DNA from 2 places in the Aerococcus sp. 150760013-2 genome. Region 1 is predicted to be linked to the other one. Evidence: predicted binding sites of a transcription regulator. Region 1 holds the regulator's gene; the other holds the start of a gene.
The links. Region 1 encodes NrdR, which represses ribonucleotide reductase genes. Its sites were predicted from a motif close to ACACNATATATNGTGT; they were not measured.
Positions count from the first base shown of each region.

Region 2: the regulator NrdR is predicted to act here: its motif matches at 3,686-3,701, upstream of nrdH (glutaredoxin-like protein NrdH).

Region 1 covers NZ_JBSEYI010000002.1:11,995-22,916, forward strand. Annotated here, with positions in the region: gene ACUW85_RS01300 (ArgE/DapE family deacylase) at 1-978, shown strand, start outside; gene ACUW85_RS01305 (hotdog family protein) at 1,178-1,723, shown strand; gene polA (DNA polymerase I) at 1,674-4,397, shown strand; gene mutM (DNA-formamidopyrimidine glycosylase) at 4,570-5,424, shown strand; gene coaE (dephospho-CoA kinase) at 5,443-6,051, shown strand; gene nrdR (transcriptional regulator NrdR) at 6,131-6,643, shown strand; gene ACUW85_RS01330 (DnaD domain protein) at 6,666-8,216, shown strand; gene dnaI (primosomal protein DnaI) at 8,219-9,163, shown strand; gene amaP (alkaline shock response membrane anchor protein AmaP) at 9,273-9,845, shown strand; gene ACUW85_RS01345 (DUF2273 domain-containing protein) at 9,890-10,096, shown strand; gene ACUW85_RS01350 (Asp23/Gls24 family envelope stress response protein) at 10,191-10,643, shown strand.
Region 2 covers NZ_JBSEYI010000001.1:50,238-61,159, reverse strand. Annotated here, with positions in the region: gene ACUW85_RS00300 (NUDIX hydrolase) at 144-614, opposite strand; gene ACUW85_RS00295 (NAD(P)H-hydrate dehydratase) at 640-1,530, opposite strand; gene gdhA (NADP-specific glutamate dehydrogenase) at 1,653-2,996, opposite strand; gene ACUW85_RS00285 (hypothetical protein) at 3,160-3,372, opposite strand; gene nrdH (glutaredoxin-like protein NrdH) at 3,749-3,970, shown strand; gene ACUW85_RS00275 (ABC transporter ATP-binding protein) at 4,086-4,886, opposite strand; gene ACUW85_RS00270 (ABC transporter permease) at 4,886-5,776, opposite strand; gene trpX (tryptophan ABC transporter substrate-binding protein) at 5,789-6,856, opposite strand; gene ACUW85_RS00260 (NFACT RNA binding domain-containing protein) at 7,288-8,952, shown strand; gene ACUW85_RS00255 (diacylglycerol/lipid kinase family protein) at 9,072-9,995, opposite strand; gene lexA (transcriptional repressor LexA) at 10,195-10,806, shown strand.

The DNA.
Region 1 (10,922 bases):
GATCCTTACACATTGACTGAGCGTGACGGGAAACTATTCGGCCGTGGATCTACAGATATGAAAGGCGGATTGGCTGCCTTAGTGATTGCTATGATCGAAATTAAAGAACAAGGACTATTAGAACGCGGTACTTTACGCCTGTTAGCGACTTACAACGAGGAAAATGGGGCTGTCGGTTCAATCCAACTAGAAGAAGCAGGTTATGTATCTGATATTGATGCTATCGTGATTGGTGAACCAACAACAGGGATGATTCACCCATCTCACAAGGGTTCAATGAACTTTGTGGTGTCATCACGCGGTAAATCTGTTCATTCATCTAGACCACGTGGCGGCATCAACGCCATTGACCCATTGATGGACTTTGCCTTAGCATTTAAAGAGGCGTTCAAGGAAGCAACAAAAGATATCAGCTTTGGTCAATTAGACTTCTCACCAGTATTGAATTTATACGGGGCAGTTGAAGGTGACGACGCTGGTAACCAAGAATTAGACCAATTATTGAAACAGCCAACCTTTAACGTGACTGTATTCCGTGGTGGTGACCAAGTGAATACCATTCCTGACAACGCAGAAGTTGTCTTCAACATCCGTACGGTACCTGAATTCGACAACGAAGCAGTTAAAGGTGTATTTTCTGAAGTTTACCAAGAATTCTTGGATAAAGGGGCTGACTTCGACCTACAATTAACCCTAGACTTAAAACCACTAAATGGCGGGGTTAATTCAGACTTGGTCCAATTAACCAAATCATTAGGTGCTACTTACCTAAACCAAGACTTGGAAGTTGTGCCAATGACAGGTGGTACGGATGGGGCAAACTTTGTTGCTAACAAACCAGCAGGCTACCCAATCATCATCTTTGGCCCAGGATCAACAACATCACATCAAATTGATGAATACGTGGACAAGGACGAGTATCTAACATTCGTCAACTTATACATTGACTTGTTAGCCACTTATTTAGAAAACAAATAAAATTGGTTAAAAAAGCTATGACATTCTGGTCATAGCTTTTTTATGTAGCCGGTACAATGGTATCTACCACCATACTATTGTATTTGTCGCATATATCCATTTTCTTTGATAAAATATGAAAGAGACTGTTGCATTTTTTCGCAACAAATAATCGTTGGAAATGACATGATCATAAAATAAGCCTAGGGGTGTATTGAATATGGTAGAACATAATTTAGAAGAGACTCAAGAACAAGCTGAAATGGGTAAAACCCTTCAAGCAATCAAAGTTGGCGACACTTTCCGTGTAACTGAATCGATTAGAGAGCGAGATGTCTTGTTATACATGGGGGTTACCTCAGACTCGAACCCCGCATACCTACAACAGACGTCACATAAAGCAGGCCTTACTCCAGGCGAGGTTGTTGTACCACCAATCGCCTTAATGGGGATTATTACGCGTACAGTATCGATGAATTTCCCTGGACCCGGGTCACGTTTAGTTGAAATGAACATCAATATTATTCACTCTATTCCACACAATTCAATCATTACTTTTGAATTTGAAGTTATTCGCGTAGAAGAACTAAAACAATTTGTGACAATTCACTGTATTGGAAAATTTACCAATGCGACTGACGACGACCGTGTATTAGATGCTATGTTGACAGTTTTACCACCACAAGAGCACCTACAAAATGACGCTGAAACGATTGATGCAGGTGTATTCCAACGAATTTCAGGAGGCGACTCAATTGAGTACTAATAAAGAAAAGAAGAAGCTCGTCCTATTTGACGGGTCATCTCTGGCTTTTCGTTCTTTCTTTGCCATCCATAATATCGATTCATTCGTAAACAAGAATGGTATGCATACCAATGCCTTGTTTGCTTTTCATGAAATGATGAATAATATCTTGGAAAAAGAACAGCCGACGCATGCCTTGGTGGCGTGGGACGCAGGTAAAACGACTTTTAGAAACGAATTCTTTGATGAATATAAAGGTGGGCGTCAATCAACACCATCTGAGTTTAGAGAGCAGATGCCATTTTTCAATGTGCTCCTAGATGCCTTTGGGGTTGCGCATTATGAGTTGACTAACTATGAGGCAGACGACATTATCGGGACTTTTGCGACTAAAGTAGACCCTGAAGAATTTGATGTTGTCGTGATTTCTGGGGACAAGGATTTGACGCAATTGGCACGTGACAATGTCCGAGTAGATATCACCAAAAAAGGGGTATCTGAATTAGCATCTTATACGCCAGCTTCGATTATGGAAGATATGGGGATTACGCCTGAACAAATCATTGATATGAAGGGGTTAATGGGCGATTCTTCAGATAACTACCCTGGTGTATCAGGGATTGGTGAAAAGACAGCCCTAAAATTATTACATGAATATGGGTCAATGGAAGCGATGTATGAGCAAATTGACGATATGAAGAAATCGAAGCGTAAAGAAAATCTGATCAACGAAAAAGACAATGCGATTCTGTCTAAAAAGTTGGCGCGGATTGAACTGGATGCACCCGTGAAAATTGAATTAGCTGAGTTACCTTATAAAGGCAAACAGCTTGAACCGCTGATGTCATTTTACAAGGATATGAACTTTAATGGCTTTATGTCTCGTTTATTGGAAAACTCAGACCAGGCGGACTTGTTGACAGAAGATTGGGAAGAGGTTACCTATACCCATGTGGCATCTGCTGAGGATTTAACAGTGGACCATTTCCCAAGTGTTGCTGCAGCGGATGGGTATGCGATTTACCTTGAAAACTTGAGTAAAAACTACCATGATTCAGAGGTTGTGGCTGTTGCATGGACGAACGGTAGTGAAATCTTTACTGGAGATGCTAGCTTACTACAGGCTGATTTATTTAAATCATGGTTGTCGGATGAGCAAGTCACAAAAGTAGTCTTTGATGCCAAACGAACAAAGGTCATGCTGGACTATGTAGGCATCGACTTTGCAGGGGTTGTGGATGATGTCTTAATTGGGTCGTATTTATTACATGCCCGCGATAACTCTAACGACTTAGCTGAAGTGGCACGGGAATTTGATATGGATGACTTGTCTTATGATGAGTCTATTTATGGCAAAGGGGCTAAACGAGGCGTTCCTGAAGAAGCTGAAACCATGTACGAACATATTGCCCGTAAAGTGCATATTATCGCACGTTTACAAGAAACCATTCGCCCGCAATTAGAAGCCAACCAAATGGATGACTTGTACCAAAGAATGGAGTTACCATTGGCTTTAGTATTGGCAAACCTTGAAATTTTAGGGATTTCAGTGGATAAACAACAATTAGTCACTATGCAGGCTGAATTCCAAGAGATTATTGACGGTCTTGAAGCCAATATCTGGAAAGAAGCAGGCCACGAATTCAATGTGAATTCACCTAAGCAATTAGGGGTTATCCTATTTGAAGAAATGGGCTTACCGGTGATTAAGAAAACGAAGACTGGTTATTCAACAGCCCAGGATGTTTTGGAAAAATTGGCTGGCCAAGCACCAATTATCGACTTGATTTTAAACTACCGTCAATTGAATAAATTGCAATCGACTTATGTTGAAGGGTTACAAGAGTTTATCCACGAGGATGGTAAAATTCACTCTCGTTTCCAACAAACCTTAACATCAACAGGTCGTTTATCATCAGCTGATCCAAACTTACAAAATATTCCAATTCGTTCTGAAGAAGGTCGGAGCATTCGTAAAGCCTTTGTGCCAAGTCACGAAGACTGGGTTATTTTTTCAAGTGACTACTCACAAATTGAATTACGGGTGCTAGCCCATATTTCTGGTGACAAGCATATGCAGGAAGCCTTCAACAACCAAGAAGATATCCATACTTCAACAGCTATGAAAGTGTACAATGTGGCTAAAGATGAGGTGACGTCTAACATGAGACGAAATGCCAAGGCGGTAAACTTCGGGATTGTCTATGGAATTTCTGACTATGGTTTGAGCCAAAACTTGAATATCTCTCGCCCAGAAGCTAAGAACTTTATTGATACTTACTTGGAAAACTATCCAGGTGTTCAAGCTTACATGAAGGATGTTGTAGAGAAAGCCAAAGAAGATGGTTATGTAGAAACCCTATTCAACCGTCGTCGCTACCTACCTGATTTGAAGTCGAAGAACTTTAACGTACGTTCATTTGCTGAACGTAATGCCATGAATACGCCAATTCAAGGGACAGCGGCGGATATCATTAAGATAGCCATGGTGAAGATGGATGAAGCGTTAAAAGAACATAAGTTACAAGCCAATCTATTGTTACAAATCCACGATGAGTTGGTCTTTGAAGTGCCGAAAGATGAAATTGATACACTAGAAAAATTAGTGACGGAAGTCATGGGGTCAGCAGCCCAACTAGATGTGCCATTAGAAATTGAATCTAATTACGGTGCAACTTGGTATGAAGCTAAATAATGAATAAAAAGAGGTGCAGTTTAAAACAGACTGGCACCTCTTTTCTAGCCTATGGAATAAAATGGATAAGGATGACAGATATCTTGCAAGCTTTACCTCCTACTTGTCTTTTCAATAGGCAGGTTTTGCATTAGAATGGTATGAAGAAGAGAAATTAGAAAGTGGTGTAGTGATGCCAGAAATGCCCGAAGTGGAAACGGTTCGACGCGGTCTAGAAGAAATTGTTATTGGTAAGACAGTATCGTCTGTGACAGTGACTTGGCCAAGAATTATTCAAGCAGAAGGTGGCGTGGAGGCCTTTGAGAGCCGGATGCCAGGCCAGCAATTAGAGAAAGTAGGTCGAGTAGGAAAATTTTTACTTTTCTATTGGACTGATGTAACATGGGTTGCCCATTTACGGATGGAAGGCAAATACCTATATGAGCCAACGGATAGCCCGGTAGACCAATATACCCATGTTATTTGTCATCTGACTGACGGTCATGACCTTCGTTACCGAGATGTTCGGAAGTTTGGCCGGATTCATATGGTTGAAAAGGCGGATACTGAAGCGGAAATTGCCAAGTTGAAATTAGGTCCTGAGCCAAAAGATTTAACTGTTGACTATCTGCAAAAGCGTTTTGATAAGACAACCAGACCCATCAAGGCAGTGTTGTTAGACCAAGGGGTTATTGCGGGAATTGGCAATATTTATGCAGATGAAATCTTATTTGCAGCGAAAATCCACCCTGAACAAAACGCTAGATCATTATACGACGAGGAAATACAAACCATTATTTCTGAGAGTCGTAGGATTATGGCGTCAGCCATTGAAGTTGGTGGGACAACGATTCGAACCTATACCAATACCTTTGGTGAGAATGGTCGTTTTGCCGATTATTTAAAGGTCTATGGGAAAAAGGGCCAACCCTGTCCACGATGCGGCACTGAGATTGAGAAAATTAGCGTGGTTAAAAGAGGGACGCATTTTTGTCCACATTGCCAGCGCATTCACCTTGCAGTGAAATACATTACATCATCTATTTAAACGTAGAACGGAGGCACTATGAGTCATATTTTAGGACTAACCGGCAGTATTGCCACAGGTAAATCAACAGCAAGTAAATTTTTTAAGAAAGCCGGGTTTCCAGTCATCGATGCAGATTACGGGGCGCGGGTGGTTGTTGAACCAGGACAACCAGGCTTAGAAGCGGTTAAAGCGCATTTTGGAGAGGATATTGTCTTTCCAAATGGGGTTTTAGACCGTAAGAAACTAGGCCAAATTATCTTCTCAGATGATAAGGAACGAGAGAAGCTGAATGAATTGTTACATCAACCTATTCGCGACTGGTTAAACAGTCAAAAAAACAAGTATGAAGCGGAAGGACATGAACTGATTGTCATGGACATTCCTTTATTATTTGAAGGAGATTTCGTGGATGCATGTGACCAGGTGATGGTTATTTATGTGTCAGAAACCATTCAGTTAGACCGGTTAATACAGCGGGATAACTTAACTTCAGTTGAGGCGTTTCAACGAATGACTAGTCAAATGTCCATTGAACGAAAAGCCATGATGGCGGATGTGGTGATTGATAATTCGGGGTCTATTACAGATACTGAACAACAATTGGATGCATGGGTCGGCATCTCTGGCTTTCAACCGCTAAAATAGTGGTTTAATAGCCTTTGTGCTATAATAAATCGAGCAATTATTCAAGTATATTAAAATTGAAAGCAGAGGTGTCAAATATATGCAATGTCCAAATTGTGCTTCAACCAATTTAAAAGTAATTGATAGTCGACCAGCGGAGAATAATACCTCTATTCGTCGACGTCGAGAGTGCTTAGACTGTGGCGCCCGTTTTACCACTTTCGAGCGCATCGAACGAACACCCTTATTAGTCGTTAAACGTGACGGAACTAGAGAAGAGTTTTCTCATGAGAAAGTTTTGCGTGGCCTGATCCGCTCTGCTGAAAAGCGTCCTGTATCAGCTGACCAACTTGAACAGTTAGCCAATGATGTTGAATCTGAGCTGCGGTCTCGTAGCCAAAATGAGGTACCAGCTTCTGAAATTGGGGAATTATTGATGGCGGCTTTACCAGATATTGATGAAGTGGCTTATATTCGTTATGCTAGCGTATACCGACAATTTGAGGATCCGACTGTTTTCCTAAGAGAAATCGAACGGTTAAGAGGGCGGAATGACCAGGGTGAAGGCGATGCGAAACCTGAAGAATCAAACCAAGATCATGTAGAAGACTAAATATTTCATAGAAGGGAGGGTAATGCCAGTGACATACCCATGGCAAAATTTAGATCCAAAAGGGCTTGTTCAAATTACCCAACCCCACTGGATTTCAGATATTGACCAGCAAGTCCTACTTCATCTATACCAACCCATTATTGGCGGCACTGCTTACGCCTTTTACCAGACTTTATATGCCAATATTCAACTGTCTGACTTTGCCTCAATCCCTTTGCGCCACTTCGATTTGATGGAACAAATGGTGGCTGGTAAGGAGCAATACGTGAAGGCCAGACGGCAACTTGAAGCAATTGGCTTATTACAAGTTTTTGAAATAAGTAGTCATCAAAATCAAGATGATGTGACGACGATTTATCAATTGCAAGCACCTTTGGATTCTAAGCACATTTTCTCTGACCCGATTATGTCTAGTCTTTTAATGGGCCGGTTGGGTCAAGACCGCTATCAATTGATGCTAGACAAGTTTTCAATCAAAATGCCAGTAGACTTGAAATCAGGAGATTGGACGGAAGTGACTGCTACTTTCCAAGATGTCTACCGATTACCAAGTCAATACTATCCCATTTCGGATGAGATTGAGGATAAGTTGGTAGCTAAAAATAGTCAAACCAAGGCAACTACAATCACTAGTTCAACCTTAGATATGAACACCTTAAAAGAGTTGCTGCAATCGTCATTCATCTCTGAAAAAGCTATTACAGCTGAAGTGAACGAGATGTTTGTATCCTTACATCAACTCTATGGTTTTGATGAGGTGGACTTGAAAGAATTGGCCTTATCAGCGACTGATCTAAGGACCAATACGATTGACGTACGCAAGTTGCAGCGCCTGGCTTTAGACAAATCGAGCAGTCAAACAGGTATAAGCAATGTTCAGCCAGCAAAGGCATCTACACAAGGGACTAGTAGCGGTTTAACGGACCGGATTACAGTTTCAGAGGCCAAAGGTCGCCAGCAGGCAGATCAAGCTGATCAACAATGGCTAGGGAAAGGGCTCTCAAAAGAAGAGTTGTCATTTTCTAAATTGGCTAGGTCTTATCCACCAATTGCCTTTGCCAAATCAATTAAGGAACAAAAGAGCGGCTATCTCACTAAGTCCGAGGGGAACGCCATTACTGAGTTAATCCAGTCAGAAGTAATTCAGCCGGCGACCTTAAATGTAATGGTGCAATTCTGTTTGATTGAGTTGGAACAGAACCGGCTGACGCGCTCATACCTAGAGAGTGTTGCTGATGACTGGCGTCAAAACAAGGTGGTTGAGCCTGAAGAAGCCATGTTATACTTGAAGCAACGTAAACAGAAGAGTGCTGAAAATTATGAAAAACGACAAAAAAACCGGATGGCTAAAGGTCGTTATCAGACGCAGAAGCAGTCAGTTAAACCAAAATGGTTAGACCCTGATTCAAGACAGGATAAATATCAAAAACCAGTGGTGGCGCCAAAGGCAGGTGACCAAGAAGGGCCTAAGCAAGACACGGCAGTCAAGCAAGAAAATAAGGCATCCTTAAGTGCGCAAGAAGCAGAAATTCAACAATTACTGCATTCATTAAATCAAAAAGAAGGTGAGTAAGTATGGCTGACAACAACCAAATGAAAAATGTGGGGGACTCATTAAAACAGCAGTTCAACCGCAACCCCATGTTCAAAGAGCGACAAGCAAAAATCGAAGGCATTGTTCAAAGTGATCCAGATGTCCAGGCTTTTCTTGCCAAACATCAGTTAACCTTTGAAGATGAAATCGTGAAGAAATCATTTTCAAAATTATATGAGTTTGCGCGCGAGAATGGTAACGATGCTTTGGGCCAAAAGAAATTCGTCCAATATGCGCCAAATTTGATTATGAACGTGAACTTTATCGATGTGGATTATCATCCAACTGAAGCCTTTATCCAACAACAAGAGGCCGAAGAATTGAACAAGCGGGTGACTATGGTCTCTATGCCGAAAAGTCTGCGGTCAGCTTCTTTTGAAAAGATGACGAAAGATGACTATCAAGACCGATTTGAAGCGATTCAAAAGAGTCTACAATTTATTTCAGCCTATACCAGTAAGCCAAATGCCTATCATAAGGGTTTGTACCTACATGGGCAATTTGGGGTTGGGAAAACCCATATCCTGGCTGCTTTAGTAAATACTTTGGCTGAGCATGGGGTCAAATCTACCTTGGTACATTACCCGGAATTGTTAGTAGATCTGAAATCACGTATCCGGACCAATACTGTTGACCAAAGAGTCAATGAAATCAAGCAGGCGCAAGTGCTAGTGTTAGATGATATTGGTGCTGAATCTAATAGTGAATGGGTCCGCGATGATGTGCTGGGTGTTATTTTGCAATACCGGATGCAAGAGCAGTTATCGACTTTCTTTACCTCTAATTTCTCAATGGCTGAGTTGGAAGAATTTCTAACGACGACTAGAGAAGGGGTAGATGTGGCAAAATCAGCTCGTATCATGGAAAGAATCAAGTATTTAAGTGAAGAAATTACAGTTGGAGGTAGAGACCGTCGTAACGGTTAATACCTTCTTTTTTATTGCCATTTTCACAGCAAAATATTTGTACACTTAACTTTAAAATGATAAGCTATACTTATATCATATATAGAAGCTAGATGAAGGAGGTGAGTGAATGGGTGGATTAAGAAAGTTCCTTCAAATCCTATTTTCACTCTTAGTTTTATTAGCGGTAGTGGCAACAGCTGCAGTCATTTATCCAATACCATACGTAAGTGACTTTGTTGACCAATATATTGTGTCTAATCAAATATTAGTGAATACGGTCATTGTGCTATTGGCACTTGCATTTATTTATTTTGCGGTTGCTTTAATTTGGGCATTGGTCGCACCAGCAAAATCACGTACCTTGAAAGTAGCTAATGATTTTGGTGAGGTGAAAGTAAACCGTGATACAGTTGTACATGCGGTACACCAAGAGTTATTAGATGTGAAAGAAGCGTCTAATAAAAATGTGACAGTGAAATTTGGACGCAAACCAGAAAATACTAAAGTCACTGTTGATTACGCTACAGATAAAAACCAAGCAGTTCAAGCGATTTCTGATCAAATCGAAGAAAAAGCAAGACTTGGTGCAGAACGCGTTTTAGGGACAAATATTCAAAATGTAAAAGTATCTGCCGCACCGTATGATGCGAGCCAGGTAAGCCAACAAAGTCGCGGTCAAAACCAGGCGCGCGTTAGATAATCTTGGTCAAATAGGACCGAATTTTGATAGGGGGCACAGAGCATATGAAACAACCACCACGTAGTTGGTATCCATATAGAAATCGTATTATTGGCGGACTGATTGCTTTCATTTTTGGTTTACTGTGGATGTGGTTAGGTTTTGGACCTGCCTTATTTATCCTAGTATTCTCAGTAATTGGATACATTGCAGGGGCATATTTTGATGGTCAAATTGACTTAGAAAGCTGGTTCTCATTTTTCAATTTTTAGCGTCATATCGTTTGAGTTAAGTAGATAAATTTGCTATGATGATTAAAACTTATTGGTTATATAATTTAATAATAAAAGAAATGGGGTATTTTACATGTCAGAAAACGTAAAACACACAAATGATTTAACTTTTGAAAACCGTGTATTGGAAAAAATTGCTTTTTATACAGTTCAAAACATTGATGGTATTTTAGAGTTAAAAGGCAACTTTACTTCAGGAATTATGAACTTCTTCTCAAACGGCGAAGACGAAACTAAAGGTGTTAGCGCAGAAGTTGGTAAAAAAGAAGTAGCTTTAGACCTTGAAGTGATTGCTGAATATGGCAAAGATATTCCAGCCGCTTTTGACAAAGTGACTAAAGCAGTGAAAGAAAACGTTCAACAAATGACCGGTTTAACGGTTGTTGAAGTGAACATGAACGTAAACGACGTGTTAACACGAGCTGAGTATGAACGTGACCAAAATGAACAAAAACGTGCAGCTGAGCAACAACGTCGTCAAGCAAACCAAAGTGGTCAATACACTGACGGTTCACGCGTACAATAATTTTCACCTACAGGAGGCGAATTTACACTCGTCTCTTTTTCTTTGAAATCGCCTATGTGAAACGGTTTCTTATGAATTTTGTTTGACAATTATAGGCTCGATGCTTATACTTATTTTGAAATCAGATAACTATATCGATGATAAGAGACAAGCTTTAGGATTGGACATTAGGGACAAGTTGGTTAGTGAGAAACTTGCAAGATCATATAGCGAACCACTCTTTAGATAGCACCGAAACAGATGGCATTATGCACATGTGATAAGGTGTACGGGTTGCCC
Region 2 (10,922 bases), on a different contig from region 1:
AAAGGAGATGCAAACGCTTACTCGATACCACAACCATTATACACGCAAAAACATTCAGAATCAATCATTTTCTTTCAAAATAAAAAAGAGAATAGCAAAATTCATGTCCTCTTCCATAAAAAATGCTTTTTTATGACCGCCTTTTACGCAAATCCTTCTTCTGAATAAAATGGTGGCTGCCCCAAATGTTGGATGGCGTGGTAACGATTTTGGACGATTTCATCCGCCATAGCCGGTAAATCGGACAAGTTCACCCATTTTAAATCATCATGTTTATCGGTTTCCATAATTTGCGGGGTACCCACAAATCGATTGCTCGTCAGATAAATATTATAGTAAGTAGTTTCATCATCTACACGTAGGTGGGTTAGACCCACAAATTCTAAATCGTCTGCCTGAATTTGAATGCCCAATTCTTCATAGACTTCTCGAACCATGGCTTGGCGTACCGTTTCCTGCGCTTCAACATGTCCAGATATACAATCCCACACATTCGCTAACATTTCCGTTTGCCCTCTGTGTTGTAACAGGACTTGCTTTTTTCCATCCAATTCCCGGGTTAAAATTAATATGCCCGCTGAAGGGTTATTATATCGCGATTTCCTACTTGCCATTTCATCACACTTTCTAACTGTACTTTTAAATTTCTTTCTTTGAGATTTCTTTCATTGCATATGGAATTTGTTTGCTAATTTGACTAGGTAGGACGACGTAATGGTATTCATACTGCTGGTCACCAATGTAGGAATGTAAGAAAACCGCCAGCTTAACTGCATCTGCAGTTTTGTTTAATTGACCTGCTAAACCAGCAATCATCCCCGCTAGCGTGTCACCCATACCGCCAGTTGCCATGCCAGGATTACCACCAGGATTTCGGTAACTTACCGGCTCATTTGGCACATAAATTTCCGTTGATGACCCTTTTAATACTAGGATAGTACCCGCTTGGTCTACCCAATTTTGAATACCCTCTTGGTCGTCGGCCCGGACTTTTCCTGCAGTTAGTCTACGCCATTCTCCTTGATGGGGTGTCAAAATGATTTCATGTTGATTATCAGGGGAAAGTAATTCTTGGATTTTCTTATCCTCATCTTCTGCCAAATCTGCCGCCAGTAAATTTAAAGCATCTGCGTCCAAGATGATCTTCAATGAGCGTTTAGAGGATGCAATTGTGGTTTTGATTAGCTTCCATAAGTCCAGATTATCCATCCCAAATCCGGGTCCAACCAACAATATATCCACTTTCTCAATCATCTTCTTGACAGCAAACACATCCGTCCAATCGATAATCATGGCTTCCGGCAAAACAGTATGGATAGCGGGCAAGTTAGCTGAATCAGTTGCAATCGTGGTTAAACCTGCCCCCGAATTGACTGTAGCCATGGTCGCCAATTGGGCAGCTCCACCCATGGCATGGTTCCCCGCAATAATCAGGACATGACCAAACAGGTTTTTATAGGCGTCCTCGTCACGAACTGGTATAAGTCTTTTAACAGCCGTTAAATTCAAATCAACCTTTGATAATGTCACAAACTTCACCCCTTTTCTTTCATTCTAGCACTAGTAAAAGAATATGCCTAACCCTTTACACGCAAAAAGGTTGACCATATTAGCCAACCTCTCGCTTACACATCGTGTGTAATGTATTTGAATTATACTAAACCTTGAGAAATCATTGCGTCTGCAACTTTTTTGAAACCAGCAATATTTGCACCGGCAATTAAGTTATCTTCTTTACCGTATGTGCTTGCAGCTTCTTTCGATTCGCTGAAAATATTTTTCATGATATCTTGTAACATGCCGTCAACTTCTTCAAATGTCCAACTTTGACGTTGGCTATTTTGTGCCATTTCTAGTGCTGAAACTGCTACACCACCGGCATTGGCAGCTTTCGCTGGTCCAACGTAAACATCATTTGCTAATAACGTTTCTGTTGCTGGTGCATCTAAAGGCATGTTAGCACCTTCAGAAATGAATTTCACGCCATTTTTAACTAATTGATCAGCTTGTGGTTTTTTCACTTCATTTTGTGTTGCTGCCGGGATTGCTAAGTCAGCTGCAATTTCGTGGTCCCAAACAGAACCTTCAAAGTAGCTTGCTGTAGATTTAGCTTCTGCATATGCAGTTAAACGTTCACGGCGAACTTCTTTTACATCACGTAAAAGGGCTACGTCGATACCAGTCTCATCGATGATGTAACCTGTTGAATCTGATACTGAAATCGCTGTACCGCCAAGTTCTTGAAGTTTTTCAGCAGCGTAGATAGCTACGTTACCCGCACCAGAAATAATCGCGCGTTTACCTTCAATTGTATCGTTTTTAGCTTTTAACATCTCGTTTAAGAAGTATACAGCACCGTATCCAGTTGCTTCAGTACGTGCTAATGATCCACCATATAATAATGGTTTACCAGTTAAGACACCATTTTCAAAGCCACGTAATTTTTTGTATTGGCCGAATAAAAAGCCAATCTCACGTCCACCAACACCGATATCACCGGCTGGTACATCTTTATCTGGACCGATATATTTTTGTAATTCCGTCATAAAGCTTTGGCAGAATCGCATAATCTCGTTGTCTGACTTACCTTTTGGATCAAAGTCAGCACCACCTTTACCACCACCGATTGGTTGGCCGGTAAGTGAATTTTTAAAGATTTGTTCAAAACCTAAGAATTTTAAGATACTTTGGTTTACTGTAGGATGGAAACGAAGCCCACCTTTATAAGGTCCTAGCGCTGAGTTAAATTGTACTCGGTAACCAGTATTTACTTGAGCATTTCCTTGATCGTCTGTCCAAGGAACACGGAAAGAAATGATTCTTTCTGGAATCGCTAGAACTTGTAGAATGTTTTTTTCTACATATTCAGGATGCTCTTCAATTACTGGCGCAACAGAATCTAAGAATTCGTCTAAAACTTGGATGAATTCTGGTTCAGCTTCGTATTGCTTGTGCCATTTTTCTTGAGTGACCTTAATATATTCTTGTGCATTCATGTTAATTCCTACTTTCTGTTCTTAATTATTACAATATAATGAGAACAGTACTTATTATATACAAAATCGCCAAAGAAGAAAAGTTTTTTATGACAAAATGATAAACAGTTTTACACGGAATTTTGAAAGTACCGTCTATTACGTTAGATTATCTGTCATTACCCTACTCCGCTGTCTGAATATCGGCCCATCTATAGTTGATATATGATTGACCTGGTCGGTTGATATCAGATACTTGTGGATTTTCTAAAATTGCTTGATAGGACTGATACACTGGAATTTGAACAGCATGGTCATCTAAACCAGTTTTTTCAAGGTTAATCGGTGTTTCCCATCTAGCACTTGCGTCACGGGCTTGCGCGCGGCTTTGGGCCACCAATTCATCCAATTGGTCATATTGGTAATTTCCTCGAGTTATAGTAGAATCAAACCGTTCTAAATAGTTGATTTTGATTCATTATAAAATCGTCCCCCTTGTTTTCAAGTTACAAGTGACAAAGGCCTTTATTTTTGGTAGAATTTGAACTTGGTTGTTTCGATCATTAATAATGAATGAAGTACCAAATTTGCACTTCTAAATCCTCATTAAATTTTGATAGATTTGGAAATTCCCATACATCAAGCTTTTAGAACGAGTTACATTTTTTGCTAAAAGAATTTAAGCTAAACAACTTGACTCAGGACTATAAACCCTATATATTGTGTTCATAAGATAAATCACAACTACATGTGGCATATTTAGGGGGATAATAATGGTAACTGTATATACAAAACCAAATTGCATGCAATGCAATTTCACAAAAAAATATTTAACTGAAAAAGAAATCGAATTTCAAACAATCGATATTACAGAATCAGAAGAAGCATTAGCTGAAGTTAAAGGCATGGGCTTCCAATCTGTACCTGTAATCGTTGCTGAAAACGAAGAAGCTTTCTACGGTTTCCAACCAGACCGTTTAGCAAAATTAGTTTAATCAAATTAAATGAAACGACTGAAGGATAAGCTTCAGTCATTTTTATAAAAAAAAGCGTCACGCCCTTTTCCTCATCATCATGATTAAGGATTTGGACTGTGACGCTTTTATTTGGTTAAATAGAACTTTCTTGTTCTTGATAGTCTGATTCAGCCAAGTCAGCCATGATTTGGTATAAATCACCTGCTGTTAACTGGTCTTTTTCTTCTTTACTAAAATCTTTAATGATTTTACCGTGGTGTAAAAGAATCATCCGGTTACCATATAGTAAGGCATCTTGTAGGTTATGAGTAATCATTAAGGCTGTTAGGTTATGGTCTTTTACTTGGTCAGATGAAATTTCTAGAATACGTTTAGATGTCTTTGCGTCTAAAGCTGCTGTATGTTCATCTAATAGTAAAATTTCTGGTTTAGTGATAGTTGCCATCAATAAGGCAATCGCTTGTCTTTGCCCTCCGGATAATAAGCCGATTTCAGCATCCAATCGATTTTCTAAGCCTAAATGCAATTGGCTTAATGCCTCTTGGAATTGTTTGCGGTTGTCCTCTTTAATAGCTAAACCTAGACCTCGTTTTTGACCGCGTTTCAAAGCTAATGATAAGTTTTCTTCAACGGTCATACGTGGTGCTGTCCCCATTGACGGGTTTTGGAATACACGGGAAACAAATTTAGCCCGGTCCTCTTCAGCAAGACGACTAATATCTTTATCGTTTAAAGTGATGGCACCGGAGTCTAACAGGAAGGTGCCGGCAATGGCGTTCAATAGGGTTGATTTCCCTGCCCCGTTACCCCCAACAATGGTAATGAAGTCGCCCTTCTCTACTGTTAATGATAAGTCATCTAGGGCTGCAAAGGCATCCGGTGTTCGTTTGTTAAATACTTTTCTCGCTTGGTTAATTTCTAATAAGGTCGTCATTATTTAGCCACCTTTCTGTATTCACGGTAGTCAGCCACTTTATTTTGAATGGTTGGAACTGCCAGACATAAAGCAACGATAATTGCTGAGAATAGACGGAAGTCATTCGCTTCAAAGTTCATCATTAAGACAATCGTTAATAGTAAACGGTAAATAATTGAACCAACTAGGATTGTGATAAAACGAACCCCTAATTTCACATTGCGGAATAGGACTTCCCCGATAATAATAGAAGCTAAACCGATAACAACAGTACCAACACCCATTTGAATATCAGCATAGCCGTTATCACTAGAGACAATATAACCTGACACAGCAATCAATCCATTGGCTAGCATGTAACCAAGCATAGTCATTTCTGACGTTTCAATCCCTAGTGATTTAGCCATTTGCATGTTATCACCTGTTGCAATCAAAGCTTGCCCCATTTCTGTTTTAAAGAAGTAAGTTAACAGGAAAATAATAGCTGCCACAACGATTAAACCAATCACAATGGTATCTACATTACGTGGCAAGGATGAACCAGCAATCGCGTTTTTTAAAGTCGTCACCGTTGATAATGACATGTTGGCCTTACCCATGATTTTCAAGTTGATTGAGTAAATCCCTGTCATGGTAATAATCCCTGCTAATAACGGATTAATTTTCAAGCGGGTTACTAAAAACCCTGTAATAGCACCTGCAGCCATACCTGCTAAAAATGAAATCAACAATGTCGTAAAAGGATCAATATTAAAGTAAAGCATTTGGGCACCAATGGCACCACCCAATACAAACGACCCTTCAGTTGTCATATCCGGTGCATTTAAAATTCTAAAAGTAATATAGATTCCAAGACCCATTACAGCCCAGATTGTCCCTTGAGAAAAAGCACTAATTATCATGTCCATATGGTCCCCTCCTTATTCGCCAACTAATTCAGCGTATTCGTCACTGTTAACATCAATTGCCGCATCAATCAATTCTTCTGGTAGTTCAAAGCCCAATTCTTCAGCTTTAGGTGTATTGATGTAGGTATCTGTTTTGTCATTATAGATAATTGGATAAGTTGCTGTATCTGCGCCTTCAATGACATCTGCTACTACTGTCGCTGTATCTAAACCGAATTGATATTGGTTGATACCAACTGTCGCTAACCCACCGTCAGCAACCATAGCGTCTACTACTGGAATAACTGGAATGCCGTTTGCATCTGTTACTTGAATTAAGGTATCCATAGCACTAGCAATTGTATTGTCATTTGGTACCCAGATAACATCCACTTGGCCAGCCAATTGTTCAGCAACTGATGCTAGGTCATTTGTTGAAGTAATGGTAGATTCTACTACGTTCAATCCTCTTGATTCAGCTTCAGCCTTGGCTTCACTAACCGTTTTGGTTACATTCGATTCTGAAGAATTGTAAATAATGCCGACATTTTCCATATCTGGTAAAATTTCTTGCATTAAATCAAATTGTTCTGCAACTGGTGCCATATCTGTAACCCCTGTTACATTAGCCCCTGGTTTTTCATCAGAAGCGATAAAACCGTTGTTAGCTGGGTCTGATACCGCAGATAAGATTACCGGACGATCGCCGTTAGCAGCATTGGCTAAAGCTTGAGCAGCTGGCGTTGCGATGCCGACTAAAATATCTGCATTTTCAGCAAGAAAAGCATTCGCAATCATGGCTAAATCAGATTGGTTTCCTTGGCCATTTTGGTAGTCAATTGTGATGTTTTCACCATCTACATAGCCACGCTCAGCCATGCCATCATAGAAACCATCTTTAATTTGGTCTAATGAAGGATGTTGGATAAATTGTAATAAACCGATAGTGATGTCTTCTTCTGTTTCCACTAATTGAGATTTATCCACCTCTTGACCTGTAGCTTCTAGCCCTTCTCGTTTTGCAATAAGGGTTGGCATTGCTAGATATAATGCAAAAAGGGCAAGCACTAATACCGCACCCATACTTGAAATTTTCTTCATGTCTTTCCTCCTAATTTTGACAATAAAAAACGCCCCACTCTAAACTGTAGGACGCTGGGTCCCACATAGTTGATTGATAAATCATTACTATCATGTCTATGTGGGGGTTATTTTGAAAGGCTCAAATTTTGTCTCCACATAAATACAGTCCAGAAAACTGAAGTTGTATCTATGCGCACTCGTGCAGATACAACTAATTCATGTGGCTTTGCCAGTATTTCATTGTTTGCACAGCAGTTAACATTTGAGTGGCTCCCTTCGTCTTTGATATCTCATTAAACAAATATTAACAAATCATGAGAAAAATGACAAGCATAATATCTGGAATATGAGCATTTTTGCCTAGAAAAAATCTTGTCAGCGAAAAATCGCAACTTTTGCTAAAATCGCCAATATCCCTTATAATGAAACGCTAGGAAGGTGGTGCTTACATGTCATTTGACGGTATGTTTACCCATGCACTGATTAAAGAATTAAACACAACATTTGCGGGCGGACGCATTCATAAAATCCAACAGCCATACGATATGGAGTTGGTCTTAACAATTCGCGCAAATCGCAAAAACCACAAATTATTGATTTCAGCCCATCCAAGTTTTGGGCGTATCCAAGTCACAGAACAAGCTTATAATAACCCAGAAACCCCACCAAACTTTACTATGGTATTGCGTAAGTATGTTGAAGGGAACATTATTGATAGCATTGAACAGTACGACAATGATCGGATTATCCTCTTCAATTTAACTAGACGAGATGAATTAGGCGACGCTAGCCAGCAACAATTGATTGTTGAAATTATGGGTCGTCATTCAAATATCTTTTTATTAGATAAGGATAAAAAGATTATCGATGCCATCAAACATGTGCCCATGTACCAAAATACTTTTAGAACGATCCTACCTGGGGCGACTTACCAACTGCCCCCAATCCAAAACCAGGTTAATCCCTTTAAGGTTGGCGAAAACTTTGAATCCGACAAGTCCTTAATGACAGCTAAATTCTTACAGAGTCAACTTATGGGATTAGGTCGTGATTCAGCAATTGAATTGGCAAGCTTAATTGAAAAAGATAGTCGTAAACCTTATCAAGTGATTCAAGACTTCTGTGCGGACTTTGAAAATCCAAATCCAACCTTAGTGGTCCAAGATGATAAGCAACATTTCTTAGTCTTCCCTTACACAACAATTTCAGGGGAAGAAAGTCATTATGACGATTTGAGCGCCCTATTAACGGCTTATTATGCAGAGAAGAGTAAGCATGATTATGTCCGTCAAGTCGGTAATGCCATTATTCAAGTCGTTGAGAAGAATCTGACTCATCAACACAAACGGTTGGCTAATTTAAACCAGGATATGGAGAAATCATCTAAGGCCGACATTTTCCAGTTAAAAGGTGAATTATTGACAACCTTCCTTTACCAAATTGAAAAAGGCCAAACTGAAGTAACTTTAGCCAACTACTACGACAATGATCAACCCATTACGATTAGCTTAGACCCTGCCTTAACACCGTCACAAAATGCGCAGAAATACTACCATAAGTATAATAAACTACGGAATGCCATCAATCATATCGAAAAACAAAAAGTCGTTGCTGAAGCTGAGATCCAGTATTTAGAATCCATCCAAACCCAATTGAACTTCGCCGAACCAAATGAATTGGCGGATATACGGGATGAATTAATTGACCAGGGTTATCTTAAAAAACAAAAACAAGATAAGAAAAAACGGTCAAATAATGGCTCAGCTAAACCGCGTGAATATAAAACAGTGGAAGGTAACCGGATTTTAGTTGGTCGAAACAACAAACAAAACGACCAATTAACCATGCGCCAGGCCAATAAAAACCACTTTTGGTTCCATACCAAGGATATTCCTGGTTCACATGTTATTTTAGAAACCGATGAACCTAGTGAAGCTGAAATCATCCAAGCAGCTGAATTAGCCGCAGCCTTTTCAAAATATAGCCAATCCAATAATGTGCCCGTTGATTACACGCAAGTAAAACACGTGAAAAAACCAAACGGAAGTAAACCTGGATTCGTGAATTACTTTGAACAAAAAACGATCTTTGTCACACCAACAAAAATCGTTTAAGTGTCGATATTAAAAACTCATCACTGAATATACAAAAAGACCGATTGGCAGATTGCTCCCCCTAGCTCGCTCGCAAGGGTAGTCATCAAACCAGTCGGTCTTTTTACTACATATATTTTCTAAATAATCCGTTTATAAGCGTGTTTCTTCACCTGACAGGTAAATATTGGTAATTGATAAATTTCCCCATCACAGTTCAGGACCATCGGGCTGCCATCCTTACTGGCATAAACTACTTCATCACATATTACATTATCTAGCTCTGCCAAATCTTCGTGCTTTCCAGCGAAAAACTTGTATAAGACAGCCAATATTTTATGCTTAGGCATAGTTTGTACATAAACCAATTCTAGAAGGCCGTCATTCACTTGACCATCAGGGTTGATCTGAAAACCTCCACCATACATAACCCCATTGCACAATGCGGCAAGAATATATGGCCCATCCATCAGCATCAACTCTGCCCCTTCTTTTCTGGCTGTTAGGCGAATATCGAATGCCGTACCTGCTTGTAAGGCCTTTGGAATTGAAGCCATGTAGGCGTATTTTTGCAAGAATTTATGCTTTTCTTTAAAGTCATTGGCTTGAAAAACAACATTCGCATCGGCGCCAACACTCAAAATATTCATAGCATATAAGTCTAATTCAGGAATATAAATGGCATCCGTTTCGCTCGTTTTACCCTTAAAAATATGGTCAATCTGGTCTTTAACCGAACGGTTGCCATATAAGCCCGTATATAAGTCATTCCCAGTACCTAAGGGCAAGATAGCAAAAGTAAGCGCAGTATTTATCATCAAATTCCCGATTGAATGGACAGTTCCATCGCCACCACAGGCAACAACTACCCCATCTCGATATTTTTCTGAAAAACGGTCAATCAAAAATTGGCTAGACGCCTTTGATGTCGAATACACTAAAAAGATATCGTCTTTATTCAATCCTGCTTTTGAAGCCCGGTCTAATACCAATGCATTTATATCGGCCTTCTTCTTTTTCCCAGCAGCTTGGTTAAAAATAAATAAGAAACCCTTATTTCCCATGTTTGACACCTCTTTTATCTTATTACGTGTATGATTATGCCCTCTATTATACCAAACACTAGGCTATCAGAGGAATATTGGTCAGTATTTTCACATTCATCGAATGTACGTTTGTATTGACCGAACGTATGTGCTATACTGATTATAAATAAAACGTGAATAGTTAGAACTCATAACCCACAAAAAAGGAGTACAGCTAATGAAAGAACGTCATCTACAAATTCTAAAATGTATCTATTCAAACATTCAAAGTCAAGGGTTCCCCCCAACAGTAAGGGAAATCTGTGAAGCCGTGAACCTATCTTCAACTTCTACAGTCCATGGCCACCTTTCTCAATTAGAAAAGCAAGGTTATCTACTTCGGAATGCGACTAAACCGCGTGCTATGGAAATCACAGAAAAAGGCTTGGAATTACTAGGTGTATCTAGTCAAGGTATCCCAATGATTGGTACGGTAACTGCCGGTCAACCAATTACTGCCGTTGAAGATATTGAAGATTATTTCCCTATTCCGCCTACTTTGAAAAACCAATCAGAATCCCTATTTATGCTGAAAATCCGTGGTGATTCAATGATTGAAGCAGGTATTTTAGACGGAGACTTCGTTATCGTTCGTCAAGAATTGTCTGCCCAAAATGGTGATATTGTAATCGCCATGACAGACGAAGGTGAAGCTACTTGTAAACGATTCTTTAAAGAGGATGGGTATATTCGCCTACAACCAGAAAACCATAGCTTAGAGCCTATTATTTTACCAGACGTACAAATTTTAGGACGCGTAATCAGTTTATTTAGAGAACATACTTATTAATTCCTTATACCATGGTGGCATCCATTATCCGATGATCATCATGGTTTTTTTTCACTCAAATTAACCATGTCGATGCCTATACGACAATCACCTATTTACATTTTTGAAATATCCAC